2 linked regions of the Massilia sp. METH4 genome follow. The protein of the gene in region 1 binds, or shares a complex with, the protein of each later gene. Links are inferred from orthologs where the notes say so. Each region holds a gene or a part of one and is shown in the gene's direction. Other genes may lie near its edges.

Evidence for each region. Proteins that work in one complex are often made in the same cells at the same time.
Region 2: the proteins of moaD (region 1) and moaE are in contact, whole or in part, in a crystal structure (PDB 1FMA), measured with the Escherichia coli proteins. The link is inferred for Massilia sp. METH4 from one-to-one orthologs.

What each region holds. Positions count from the first base shown.
Region 1 is NZ_CP146614.1:5,495,306-5,501,877, reverse strand. The notes cover bases 2,204-4,921. They hold moaD (molybdopterin converting factor subunit 1), read left to right. Parts: upstream 2,204-3,292; coding sequence 3,293-3,550; downstream 3,551-4,921. Other genes in these bases: V6Z91_RS24215 (TIGR03862 family flavoprotein), read left to right, coding at 3,869-4,921; V6Z91_RS24220 (hypothetical protein), read right to left, coding at 3,554-3,811; glp (gephyrin-like molybdotransferase Glp), read left to right, coding at 2,204-3,291. Outside these bases: V6Z91_RS24240 (PQQ-dependent sugar dehydrogenase), read right to left, coding at 1-355; thrC (threonine synthase), read left to right, coding at 589-2,076; more of glp, read left to right, coding at 2,077-2,203; more of V6Z91_RS24215, read left to right, coding at 4,922-5,128; V6Z91_RS24210 (sensor domain-containing diguanylate cyclase), read left to right, coding at 5,336-6,572. UniProt on the Escherichia coli protein: Involved in sulfur transfer in the conversion of molybdopterin precursor Z to molybdopterin.
Region 2 is NZ_CP146614.1:6,647,347-6,654,012, reverse strand. What follows is about bases 1,789-4,600. They hold moaE (molybdopterin synthase catalytic subunit MoaE), read left to right. Parts: upstream 1,789-2,871; coding sequence 2,872-3,330; downstream 3,331-4,600. Other genes in these bases: clpB (ATP-dependent chaperone ClpB), read left to right, coding at 3,476-4,600; V6Z91_RS28850 (DUF349 domain-containing protein), read left to right, coding at 1,789-2,857. Also shown: V6Z91_RS28855 (hypothetical protein), read left to right, coding at 1-154; more of V6Z91_RS28850, read left to right, coding at 266-1,788; more of clpB, read left to right, coding at 4,601-6,085; V6Z91_RS28835 (winged helix-turn-helix domain-containing protein), read right to left, coding at 6,090-6,666. UniProt on the Escherichia coli protein: Converts molybdopterin precursor Z to molybdopterin. This requires the incorporation of two sulfur atoms into precursor Z to generate a dithiolene group. The sulfur is provided by MoaD.

The sequences.
Region 1 (6,572 bases):
GCAGGGTGCTGCCGCCGCGGATGTCGAGGCAGCGCGCGCCGCCGAACGTGCGCAGTTCACCGGCGGCGGAAAATTCCCACTGCTGGTTGGCCAGGCCGTGGCAATCGTAGATGATGGCGGGAGTAGCCGGCACCTGGCTTGCCCTGGTGATGTCCAGGCAGCGGCCCGAATCGGCGCTCACGAGGGTCGACGAGTCGGCCGCCTGGACTGCGCCGGTGCCGAGTGAACCCATGCCGGCGATCGCAAGTACCGCGGCAAGGCGTGCAGGCCGGCGGCCGGCAAGGCGGCGGCGCTGCACAAGATGGGAAAGCCTGGGCGCGCAAGGCGAAAGCAGGCCATTGGGAAGGAATTTCACGCGACTCTCCTGTGGACAGCGAGTACGACATGCCCGGGGATATCGGCGCAGAGCAGGACATAAAGCAGGTCAGAGAGCCGCAGCGGGGCCATTGACCATGCTACCGCGGGCGCTGTTTCCGTGGCGCCCGCTTGTACAACATAAAATTCGAAAAGCTGGCAAATTTCGCAAAGAAACTGCGGCCGCACTATAATAGGGATCCCTCTTCTGTGCACAACCGGATTACCAGAACCATGCAATATGTGTCCACCCGCGCCGCCACCTCGGCCGCCGCAGCGTCTTCCCAGGCAGCTCCCGCACACTTTTCCGACATTCTCCTGGGCGGCCTGGCCCCCGACGGCGGCTTGTACCTGCCCACCGAATATCCGCGGGTGACGCTCTCCGAGCTCGATGCGTGGCGCAAGCTGTCGTATGCCGACCTGGCCTTCGAGATCCTGAAGAAATTCGCGACGGATATTCCGGAAGCCGATCTGAAGGCGCTCACGCAAAAGACCTACACGGCCGACGTATACCGCAATGCGCGCGCGGGCGAAAACGCGGCGGACATCACGCCGCTGCGCGTGCTGGAAGAGCAGGGCGGCAAGAAGCTGATCCTGCAGGCGCTGTCGAACGGCCCCACGCTGGCGTTCAAGGACATGGCGATGCAATTGCTGGGCAACCTGTTCGAATACGCGCTGGCCAGGCAGGATGCACAGCTGAACATCTTCGGGGCCACGTCGGGCGACACCGGCAGCGCCGCCGAATACGCGATGCGCGGCAAGCGCGGCATCCGCGTGTTCATGCTGTCGCCGCACAAGAAGATGAGCGCTTTCCAGACCGCGCAGATGTTCAGCCTGCAGGACCCGAACATCCTGAACATCGCCGTCGAAGGCGTGTTCGACGATTGCCAGGACATGGTGAAGGCCGTGTCGAACGACCTGGAATTCAAGGCGCGCCACAAGATCGGCACCGTCAACTCCATCAACTGGGCCCGTGTCGTGGCGCAGGTGGTGTACTACTTCCGCGGCTATCTGGCCGCTACCACGTCGAACGACCAGAAGGTGTCGTTCACGGTACCGTCCGGGAACTTCGGCAATATCTGCGCGGGCCACATCGCTCGCATGATGGGCCTGCCCATCGACAAGCTGGTGGTCGCCACCAACGAGAACGACGTGCTGGATGAATTCTTCCGCACCGGTATCTACCGCGTGCGCAAGTCCGCCGAAACCTATCACACGAGCAGCCCGTCGATGGACATCAGCAAGGCCTCGAACTTCGAACGCTTCGTGTACGACCTGGTTGGCCGCGACCCGGCCCGCGTGAAAGCGCTGTTCACGAAGGTGGAGAGCGACGGCGGTTTCGACCTGTCCGGCGGCGATGGCAGCGACGGCGACGAATTCGGCAAGGTTTCCCAGTACGGCTTCCTGTCCGGCAAATCCACGCATGCCGACCGGCTGCAGACGATCCGCGACGTGGCCGACGATTACGGCATCGTCATCGACACGCACACGGCCGACGGCATCAAGGTCGCCAAGGAACACCTGGAAGAAGGCGTGCCGATGATCGTGCTCGAAACGGCGCTGGCCGCCAAGTTCAACGAAACGATCCTGGAAGCGCTGGGCGAGGATGCGGAGCGCCCGGCGGGCTTCGAGGATATCGAATCGCTGCCGCAGAAATACACGGTGATGCCGCCGGACGTCGACAAGATGAAGGCGTACATCGCGGCGAACACGGGGCTGTAAATGACGCTCGCGCGCAAGCCGATGCTGTCGCGGCAGGAAGCACTGGACTTCCTGCTGGCCGCGTGCCGCCCCGTGACGGACATCGAACTGGTGCCCACTTTGGCGTCGAACGGCCGCGTGCTGGGCGCCGACTGCGTGTCCGACATCGACGTGCCGGCGCAGGACAATACGCAGATGGATGGCTATGCCGTGCGTGCCGCCGAGTGCACGAGTGGCGCGGCGACTCTGCCAGTCTCGCAGCGCATTCCGGCCGGCCACGTGGGCGAGCCGTTGCAGCCCGGCACCGCCGCGCGCATCTTCACCGGCGCCTTCATCCCCGAAGGCGCCGACGCGGTGGTGATGCAGGAGCAATGCGAGGCCGATGGCGACGCCGTCACGATCCGGCATGGGCCCAAGCCCGGCGAGTGGGTGCGCCGCGCCGGCGAAGATATCCGGAGCGGCAACGTGATCCTGCCCGCCGGCACCCGCCTGCGCAGCCAGGAACTCGGCCTGGCTGCCTCGATCGGCCTGGCCAGCCTGCCGCTCTTGCGCCGCGTGCGCGTGGCCGTGTTCTTCACCGGCGACGAGCTGACGATGCCGGGCGAACCGCTGGAGCCGGGCGGCATCTACAACTCGAACCGTTTTGCCTTGCGTGCGCTGCTGGAAAACCTCGGCTGCGAAGTGGCCGACTTCGGCATCGTGCCGGACAGCCTGGCGGCGACCCGCGCGGTGCTGCGCCAGGCGGCCGAGGGCAGTGACCTGATCATCACGTCCGGCGGGGTATCCGTCGGCGAGGAAGACCACGTGAAGCCGGCCGTGGAAGCCGAAGGCAAGCTCGATATGTGGCAGATCGCCATCAAGCCGGGCAAGCCGCTGGCCTTCGGCGAAGTGGGCAAGGCGTTCTTCATCGGCCTGCCGGGCAACCCCGTGTCGAGCTTCGTGACGTTCCTGCTGTTCGTGCGCCCGTTCCTGCTGAAGTTGCAGGGCGCGTCCACCATACGCGAGCCGCTGGCTTTCCCGCTGCGCGCCGACTTCGACTGGAAGGGCGACCGCCGCAACGAATTTTTACGCGCGCGGATGAACGCGAACGGCGGGCTCGATCTGTTCCCGAATCAGGGTTCGGGGGTGCTGACGTCCACCGTGTGGGGCGACGGGCTGATCGACAATCCCGCGAACCAGCCGATCCGCGCCGGCGACACCGTGCGCTTCATTCCATTCACCGAACTGCTGTACTGATATGCGAATCAACCTGAAATTCTTTGCCAGCGTGCGTGAAAAGCTGGGCACGTCCGGCGAAAGCCTCGACGTCCCGGCCGACGTGCCCACGGTGGGTGCCTTGCGCACACTGCTGGTGGCGCGCGGCGGCGCCTGGGCCGAAGCGCTGGGCGAAGGCCGCGCGCTGCGCATGGCCTGCAATCAGCAGATGTGCGATGCCTCGGCACCGCTTGCCGAGAACGCCGAAGTGGCGTTCTTTCCTCCCGTGACAGGCGGCTGAGCTTTATCGTTTCTTGCCGGGCGTCCGTTTCGGTAACGCCGCGTCGCAGGCGGGGCAGGCGAGGGCCTTGCGATAGCGGTTCCACGCCGCGCCCGTGAAGATCGCCGCGGCCACCGCGGCCCAGATGGCGGCGCTGCCAATGTCGGCCGGCGCCGTCGTGCCTTTCGCCCACTCGACGGCGACCAGGATGGCGAACAGCGGCACGGCCGCGAGCAGGTAGCGTTTGATCCAGAAGAGCGTGCCCATCGTTTCCTCCAGCATGGATTTTCTGCCAGTATGCCGGGGCGCGGCGCGTTTTGCACTACAATCTCGCTCCTCATGATGACCCCAGCTTCTTCCCCCGTCGCCCGCCCGCGCGTCGCGATCGTCGGCGGCGGCCCGGCCGGCCTGATGGCCGCCGAAACGCTCGCCCGCGCCGGCGCCTTCGACATCCACCTGTACGATGCGATGCCTTCGGTCGGCCGCAAGTTCCTGCTGGCCGGCCGCGGCGGCATGAACATCACGCACGCCGAACCCTACGAACAGTTCGTCACGCGCTACGGCTCCCGCGCCGCCGCGCTGCGGCCCATGCTCGACGCATTCGGCCCGGACGCCGTGCGCGCCTGGGTCCACGGGCTGGGTATCGACACGTTCGTCGGCACTTCCGGCCGGGTGTTCCCGACCGAAATGAAGGCCGCGCCGCTGCTGCGCGCCTGGCTGCACCGGCTGCGCGAAGCCGGCGTGCATTTCCACCAGCGGCACCGCTGGACCGGATGGACCGGCGATACCCTGCGGTTCGCGACACCTGAGGGTGAAGTGCTCGTGGAAGCCGAAGCGACCGTCCTTGCCCTGGGCGGCGCGAGCTGGGCACGGCTGGGTTCCGATGGCGCGTGGGTGCCGCTGCTGGCCGGGCGGGGCATCCCGGTGGCGCCGCTCCAGCCGTCCAATTGCGGCTTTGACGTGGCCTGGAGTGCGCTGTTCGCGGGGCGGTACGCGGGGCAACCGCTGACGACCGCGGCCGCGACGTGGATCGACGGCGCGGGCCAGCGGGTACGGCGGCAGGGGCAGTTCGTGGTGACGGCGACCGGGGTCGAGGGCAGCCTGATCTATGCCTTGTCCGCACCGGTGCGCGACCAGATCGCCGCGCACGGCAGCGCCGTCATCGAAATCGACCTGCTGCCCGACCTGACCGCCGAGCGTGTGCTGGCCGAAGTGACACGGCCGCGCGGCTCGCGCTCGCTGTCGAGCCACCTGCAAGGGCGTCTCGGAATCAGGGGCGTGAAAGCAGGGCTGCTGCACGAATGCCTGAGCAAGGAACAGTATGCCGATCCGGCCACGCTGGCCCGTGCCTTGAAGGCTCTGCCGCTGACCTTGCGGGCGCCGCGGCCGATCGACGAAGCGATCAGCAGCGCCGGCGGGGTAATGTTCGAGGCGCTCGAGGGCGCGATGTTGCGTGCCGTGCCCGGCGTGTTCGTGGCGGGCGAGATGGTCGACTGGGAGGCGCCGACCGGCGGATATCTGTTGACGGCTTGCATGGCAAGCGGGGTGATCGCCGGGCGGGACGTCCTGTCCTGGCTTTCCCGGCAACAGGCTACGTGAGGGCAGCACTCGACCAGGAACGGTGAGGCCCCATTCTCCCCCTGCCACAGGGGTGTTCGCCCCGTGCGCGGGCGCGTCCGCCTGCCGGCCCGTCCATGGTACGGTAGCGTGCAGGATGATACGTACCATGGACCGCGTGCTAGACTCCGTCCAACGACCGGGCACGCCATGAAAAGAATCCATCCATTCGGTACGCTCAAGGCGCGGATGACAGTCATTGTCTGCGCGCTGGTATTCTCGTCCGGCATCCTGCTGTCCATCTATGCCGTCAACATCGTCGAGCGCGACATGACCCGGCTGGTCGGCGACCGTGAATATGCGCTGTTGTCCAGCGCGGCAGCACAAATGGAACAGGACCTGCAATCGAAGCGTGCGGTACTGCGCGTGACGGCCGAAGGCATGCGCGCCGCCCAGGTGTTTCGTCCCGAGGCGGTACGCCGCCACCTGGAACAGATGCCGTCGCTGGACCAGCAGTTCTTCAATACCGTGGCGATCGATGCCAAGGGCACGCTGATGACCAGTCTGTCCGGCGGGGCAGCCGCCGGACAGACCACCTTGGCGGCCCGCGAATACTTCCAGCAAACCGTGGCCACGCGCAGGGGATTGTTGTCGCGGCCACTGCGCAGTGCGCTGTCGGGGAAGCCTGTCGTGCTGCTGACTGAGCCCGTCTTCAATGCGGCGGGGACCCTCCAGTGCGTGCTGGCCGCTTCCATCGACCTGTCGCAGGCCGAGTTCTTCCGCCACCTGGACCGCCTCACGCCGGGCCGGCACGGCTACATGTTCGTGGTGACGACGGAGGGTATCATCCTCCACCATCCGAACGCCCGCCGCCTGTTGCGCAATGTCGCCGAGGAAGATGGCGGCATCGTGCCGTCAACCCGGCAGGCGCTCGCGGGAATGAGTGGCTGGGTCATCGCGAAGAACAAGGCAGGCGTGAATTCGCTGATCGGCTACCGCCGGCTGGCCACCGCCGACTGGATCGTCGGCATCGTCTACCCGACAGCGGAAGCATTCGCGCCACTGGTGGCAATGCGGCAGCGCGCGCTGCTGCGCACCGGCATCGCCGCGGCCGTCGCCGGACTGTTGGGACTGCTCGCGATCGTGGTCTTGCTGCATCCCCTGGAGACCTTGCGCCGCCAGGTCGCGAGCATCCGGCGCGGCGATGCCGGCATCGACAGTATCGACCTGACCCGCCGGGACGAGGTGGGCGCCCTGAGCCGGGCCATCCACGCACTGACGGAAGAGCGGGCCAAGGCGGAAGCCGAATCGGCACGACTGGCCAGCACCGACTCGCTGACCGGCCTGTGCAACCGTCGCATGATGGAATGCGAGTTGGACAAGGCGTTGATGCGCCAGGTCCGGTCCCGTACCGGGATAGGGGTGGCGTTTCTCGACATCGACCATTTCAAGCAGATCAACGACACCCACGGCCATGGCGTCGGCG
Region 2 (6,666 bases), 1.2 Mb from region 1 along the record:
CGAGGAGGCCGACGTGATTTCGCTGGTGCCGCGGCTGGCGCCGCCGGCCGAACCGGTCGCCTCGATCGACATCCGCATGCCGGCCGTGCGGGCCCGCGCCCGCGCGCTGCCGCGCGCGGCGGGCGAGCCGCTCCAGCGCGCCGCGGGCGATTGACGGCCCGGCGTACCGGCAGCCCGGTGGTCTGGCGGTCTCGGCCGCAGGTCGCGACGCCGCTCGAAGCGGTGCTGCGCTATGATGGCGGTTTTGATCCATCCATAGCACATCATGTTTGAATTCCTCTTCAAGCGGCCCGGCGACAAGGGCACCGATCCGCAGGCCGCGCAGGGGCAGAACGCGGAGGGCGGCCGCGGCGACAAAGGTGGCGGCGCAAGCAGGGGCGCGGCTGGCGGGCAGGGCGGCCAGGGCGGCCAGGACGGCAAGGAAGCGCGCCGCGCCGAGCAGGCCGCGGCCGCCCGTGCGCTCGCGGGTAACGAAGCCGCTGCCGTCGAGCTGATCCTGCAGAGCGAGTTCGCGGATGTGCGGCTGGCCGCGGCCGAGCACGTGGTGTCACAGGCCGCGCTGGAACAGGTGCAGCAGGCCGTGCGCAATACGGACCGGCGCGTGGCCAAGCTGATGCAGGCCCGGCTTGACGCGATCCGCCACCGCCAGATGGAACAGCGCCAGGCCGAGGCCAGCATTTCCCAGGCCCAGCGCCTGCTGCAGGACGAGAAGCTGACGCCGAACCTGGTGGCCGACCTTGACCGCCTGTGGAAAGTGATCGATGCGCCGCCGGAACTGGCAGCCGAGTTCGACCGGCTACGCGCCGCGCTGAGCGCACGCCTCGAAGCGCAGGTGGACTTGCAGCGCGCCACGATCGACGCGCTGGCCGCGCTGCGCAAGCTGGCCGCCGCCCCGGGCGGCGAGGAAGCCGCGCAGGAACTGGAACGCCTGGCCGCCGAGCATGCCGCGCGGCTGGCGGCACCCGAACACGCGTCGCTGCCGCGGCACCTGCGCACGGATGTGGAAGCGGCGCTCGAGGCTGCCCGTGCCGCGCTCGTGCGCGCGGCACCCGTGGCCGAGCCGCCCGCTCCCGCTCCTGCTCCTGCCCCCGCGCCTGCCGCTGCGGGCGAGCCCCAGCCCGAGCAGGCGGCCGGCCAGGCCGATGGGCAGGAGGGCGTGGCGCATGACGAGCCCGCGACCGACGGGGCGAACGCGCCGGCGGTTGCCCCGCAGCGCCCGCCCAAGGAAAAGAAAATCACCCCGGCCGACCGCGAGGCGAACGAGCGCTTCATGGCGCTGGTCGACGCGATGGAAGCGGCATTGGCCCAGGGCCAGCTGCACGTGGCCGCCGAGCACGACAAGACGCTGAAGGAAAGCAAGACGGGCCGCCTGACGGCCCAGCAATCGGAACGCCTCGCGCACGTACGCGCCGAATTCAAGCGCCTGTCGGCCTGGGCCCGCTGGGGCGGCAATGTGTCGCGCGAGGAGCTGGTGCACGCCGTGGAAGAGCTGCCGGCGCAAAACCTGTCGATGAGCGAACTGGCCAAGAAGGTCAGCGCGATGCGCGAACGGTGGAAGGCGCTGGACAGCGTGTCCGGCGCGGCGCCGAAGAGCCTGTGGGAGAAATTCGATGCGGCCTGCACGGCCGCCTATGCGCCGGCCGCGGCGCACTTCCGCCACCTGGCCGATGAGCGCCATGCCAATGCCGCCAGGGCGCAGGCCCTGGTGGACGAGGTGAATGCGCTGATCGCCGATTCGCCGGCGGCCCGCGAGGATTGGCGCAGCCTGGCCTCCAGCTCGCAGCGCCTGCGCCAGGCGTGGAGCCGGCTGGGCACGATCGACCGCAAGGACAAGAAGCGGCTCGACACCGCCTTCGGCAAGGCGATGGAAACCCTGATGGCCCCGCTCGAGGAACAGCGCAAGATCGAGGTGGCGCGCCGCGAGCAGCTGATCGAGGAAGTCTACAAGCTCGATCCGGCCGACCGGCACACGGTGGACACGCTGCGCGGCCTGCAGGAAGCGTGGCAGGGCCATGCGAAGGCGCTGCCGCTGGAGCGGCGCCAGGAACAGGCGCTGTGGCAGAAATTCCGCGCCGCCTGCGACACGATCTTTGCCCGCCGCAAGGAGTCCGCCCATGCCGCCGACCACGAACGCAAGGCCCACCTGCATGCCCGCGAGGCGATCTGCGCCCAGCTCGAGAACTTCGCCTTCGAGGGTGACGACAAGGCGCGGCAGGCCGCGATCGTGAAGGCGCTGCGCGATGCCGCGAGCGCCTGGCATGCCACCGGCCCCGTGCCGCGTGCCGCCGAGCAGCGTATCGAGCAGCGCTATCGCGCCGCCGTCGCCGCCTTGCAGGGCGAGGCCGATGCGATCCGCAAGCGGGCCGGCGCCGCCCAGGCCAATGCACTGCGCGACAAGCTGCGCCTGGTGCAGGCGCTGGAAAACGCCGTGGCCGCGCCCGGCCCGGTCGACGAGCAGAACTGGAAAGGGCGCTGGGCGGCGTTGCCGCCGCTACCGCCCGACTACGAACGTTCGCTGCACGGCCGCTTCAACGCCGCCCTGCAGGCCGCCGCGGGCGATCCTGCCGTGCGCGCGGCCCATGCCGCCACGCTGGAAGCGAATCGTGCGCGCCTGCTGGCCGAAGTGCTGCGCCAGGAGATCGTGGCCGGTATCGACAGCGGCCCCGAGTTCGCGCGCGACCGGTTGAGGATGCAGGTCGAGGTGCTGCAGGATTCGCTGAAGTCCGGCCACAAGGCGGGCGGCGCGTCGCAGGCAGCGCAGTTCGCGCAGCTGTGCGCGCTGCCGGCGCTGCTGGACGACCGCACTGCCAGCCGGATCGAGGCGCTGTTCCGCCGTATCGGCGCGGAGGGCCGCTGATGGCGGATCCGCGCATGAACGCCTCGCGCGTCAAAGTGCAGCACGAGGATTTCGACCTGTCCGCGGAAGTGGCGCGGCTGCGCCACGACAACCCGAAAGTGGGCGCGGTCGTCACCTTCGTCGGCACCGTGCGCGACCTGAACGACGGCTCGCACGTGGCGGCGATGGAACTCGAGCATTATCCGGGCATGACGGAACAGTCGATCGACCGCATCATCGACACGGCCTGCGCGCGCTGGCCGATCCACGATGCGCTGGTGATCCACCGCGTGGGGCCGCTGTTGCCGCGCGACCAGATCGTGCTGGTGGCCGTGACGTCCGCCCACCGCGGCGATGCCTTCGCCGCGTGCGAATTCATCATCGACTATCTGAAGACCGAGGCGCCGTTCTGGAAGAAGGAAACCACGCCGGAAGGCGCGCGATGGGTCGACGCGCGGGTGTCGGATGACGAGGCGCTGGCGAAGTGGCAGTGAAGGCGGCAGTGAAGGCGGCAGTGAAGGCGCCAGTAAAGGCGGCAGTGAAGGCGAAATAAGCCTGCACCGGGTGTGACCCGGGGTTCTTGAAAATGCGCTCGCGCATCCGCACTTTATCGTTAGATAAAATTTGGAGCCAAGCGCCATGCGTCAAGACAAACTCACTACAAAACTTCAGGAAGCGCTCGCCGATGCCCAGAGCCTGGCCGTCGGCAACGACAACCCGTATATCGAACCGGTGCACCTGCTGACGGCCCTGCTGAACCAGGACGACAGCAGCACCCGCTCGCTGTTGCAGCGCGCCGGCGTCAATGTCGGCGGGCTGGCTGCCGCCTTGAAAGGCGCGATCGAGCGCCTGCCGAAGGTGTCCGGCACCGGCGGCAATGTGCAGGTCAGCCGCGAGTTCGTCAACATGCTCAACCTCGCCGACCGCGAAGCCCAGAAGCGCGGCGACCAGTTCGTCTCCAGCGAGATGGTGCTGCTGGCGCTGACGGACGATAAATCCGACGCCGGCCGGCTGGCCAAGGAAAACGGCCTGTCCCGCAAGGCGCTGGAAACGGCGATCGATGCGGTGCGCGGCGGCGGCAAGGTCGATTCGCAGGAAGCGGAAGGCCAGCGCGAGTCGCTGAAAAAATACACGCTGGACCTGACGGAACGGGCGCGCCAGGGCAAGCTCGACCCGGTGATCGGCCGCGACGACGAGATCCGCCGCGCGATCCAGGTGCTGCAGCGGCGCACCAAGAACAACCCCGTGCTGATCGGCGAACCCGGCGTGGGCAAGACCGCCATCGTCGAGGGCCTCGCCCAGCGCATCGTCAACAACGAGGTGCCCGACTCGCTGCGCGGCAAGCGCGTGCTGTCGCTCGACATGGCCGCGCTGCTGGCCGGCGCCAAGTACCGCGGCGAGTTCGAAGAGCGACTGAAGAGCGTGCTCAACGAGCTGGCCAAGGATGAAGGCCAGACGATCGTGTTCATCGACGAGCTGCACACGATGGTGGGCGCGGGCAAGGCCGAGGGCGCGATGGATGCGGGCAACATGCTCAAGCCCGCGCTGGCGCGCGGCGAGCTGCACTGCGTGGGCGCCACCACGCTGGACGAGTACCGCAAGTACATCGAGAAGGATGCCGCGCTGGAGCGCCGCTTCCAGAAGATCCTCGTCGACGAGCCGACCGTGGAAGCGACCATCGCGATCCTGCGTGGCCTGCAGGACAAGTACGAGCTGCACCACAAGGTGGAGATCACCGACCCGGCGATCATTGCCGCGGCCGAGCTGTCGCACCGTTATATCACCGACCGCTTCCTGCCCGACAAGGCGATCGACCTGATCGACGAGGCGGCGTCGAAGATCAAGATCGAGATCGATTCGAAACCCGAGGTGATGGACAAGCTGGAGCGCCGGCTGATCCAGCTGAAGATCGAGAAGGAAGCCGTCAAGCGCGAGAAGGACGAAGGCTCGCGCAAGCGGCTGGACCTGATCGACGAGGAAATCGCCAAGCTGCAGCGCGAGTACAACGACTATGAGGAAGTGCTGAAGGCCGAGAAGGCCAATGTGCAGGGCACCACGCACATCAAGGAAGAGATCGAGCGCATCCGCCAGGAGATGGAGGAAGCCACGCGCGCCTCGAACTGGCAGCGCGTCTCCGAACTGCAGTACGGCCGCCTGCCCGAGCTGGAAGCGCAGCTCAAGCAGGCCGAATCTTCCGGCACCGAGACGGGCAAGGACAAGCCGAAGCTGCTGCGCACCCAGGTGGGCGCCGAAGAGATCGCCGAAGTGGTGTCGCGCGCGACGGGCATTCCCGTGTCGCGCATGATGCAGGGCGAGCGCGACAAGCTGCTGCACATCGAGGAAAAGCTGCACGAGCGCGTGGTGGGGCAGGACGAGGCGATCAACGCCGTGGCCGATGCGATCCGCCGCTCGCGCGCCGGCCTGGCGGACCCGAACCGGCCCTACGGCTCGTTCATGTTCCTGGGCCCGACCGGTGTCGGCAAGACCGAGCTGTCGAAGGCGCTCGCCGCCTTCCTGTTCGATACGGAGGAATCGCTGATCCGCATCGACATGAGCGAGTTCATGGAGAAGCATTCGGTGGCCCGCCTGATCGGCGCGCCGCCGGGCTACGTGGGCTACGACGAGGGTGGCTACCTGACGGAAGCGGTGCGTCGCAAGCCATACAGCGTGATCCTGCTCGATGAAGTGGAAAAAGCCCACCACGACGTGTTCAACGTGCTGCTGCAGGTGCTGGACGACGGCCGCATGACGGACGGCCAGGGCCGCACCGTGGACTTCAAGAACACCGTGATCATCATGACCTCGAACCTGGGTTCGCAAAAGATCCAGTCGATGGACGATGCCGATCCGGCCGTGACGAAGCTGGCCGTGATGGCCGAGGTGCGCGGCCACTTCCGGCCGGAGTTCATCAACCGGATCGACGAGATCGTGGTGTTCCACGGCCTGGACGACAAGAACATCGGCGCGATCGCGAAGATCCAGCTGCAGATCCTCGAGCAGCGCCTGAAGCGCATGGAGATGGACTTGCAGGTCACCGACGCGGCGCTGCAGAAGATCGCCGAGGCGGGCTACGATCCGGTGTATGGCGCGCGGCCGCTGAAGCGCGCGATCCAGCAGCAGATCGAGAATCCGCTGTCGAAGCTGATCCTGGAAGGCCGCTTCGGTCCGAAGGACGCGATCCGCATCGACGCCCGCGACGGCGCCCTGGTGTTCGGCGCCGACGGCAAGGAGGCAGTCGTCAGGCTGTAGGCGGTCAAGCCGTGACCGGTGAAGCCGGCGCCGCGTCGAGGGATGCGGCGCCGGTTTTTTTTTGCAGCTTCCATTGGGCCAGCAGCCGGGTGGCGGCCAGCACGTCGGCCGTGCCGCGGCCCCCGGTATGGCGTTCCAGCACGAGTTCCAGCAGTGCCTGGCCGCCGGCGACGGCGCCGCGGCCGTACCATAGCCGCGCCAGGCTGGTGGCGGCGCGCAGTTCCCAGCCGGGGGCCCCCTGGTCGCGGGCGAGCAGCAGGGCGCTGCGGAACAGCCGCTCGGCATCGGTGCGCCCGGCCGCGCCCGCACCGGTCCCGGCCAGCAGCCGTTCGCCTTGCAGGCGGCGCAACTCGGGAGCGCACCAGCGCGCGCCGCCCCCGTCGGCGCGCAGCAGCAGCGCGTCGTCCAGGTAGCGCGGACTCAGCGTGGCGAGCGTTTCGCGGTGCGGGCCGGCCGCCGGCGCCTTGGCCAGCCAGTCGCCGGGCGCGTCCTCGACCACGCCGTGGCGGTACTGGCGCGCCAGCGATTCCCAGTGCGGGAAACGGCGCGACGCATCCTCCAGTTCGGCCAGTGCCGCCACC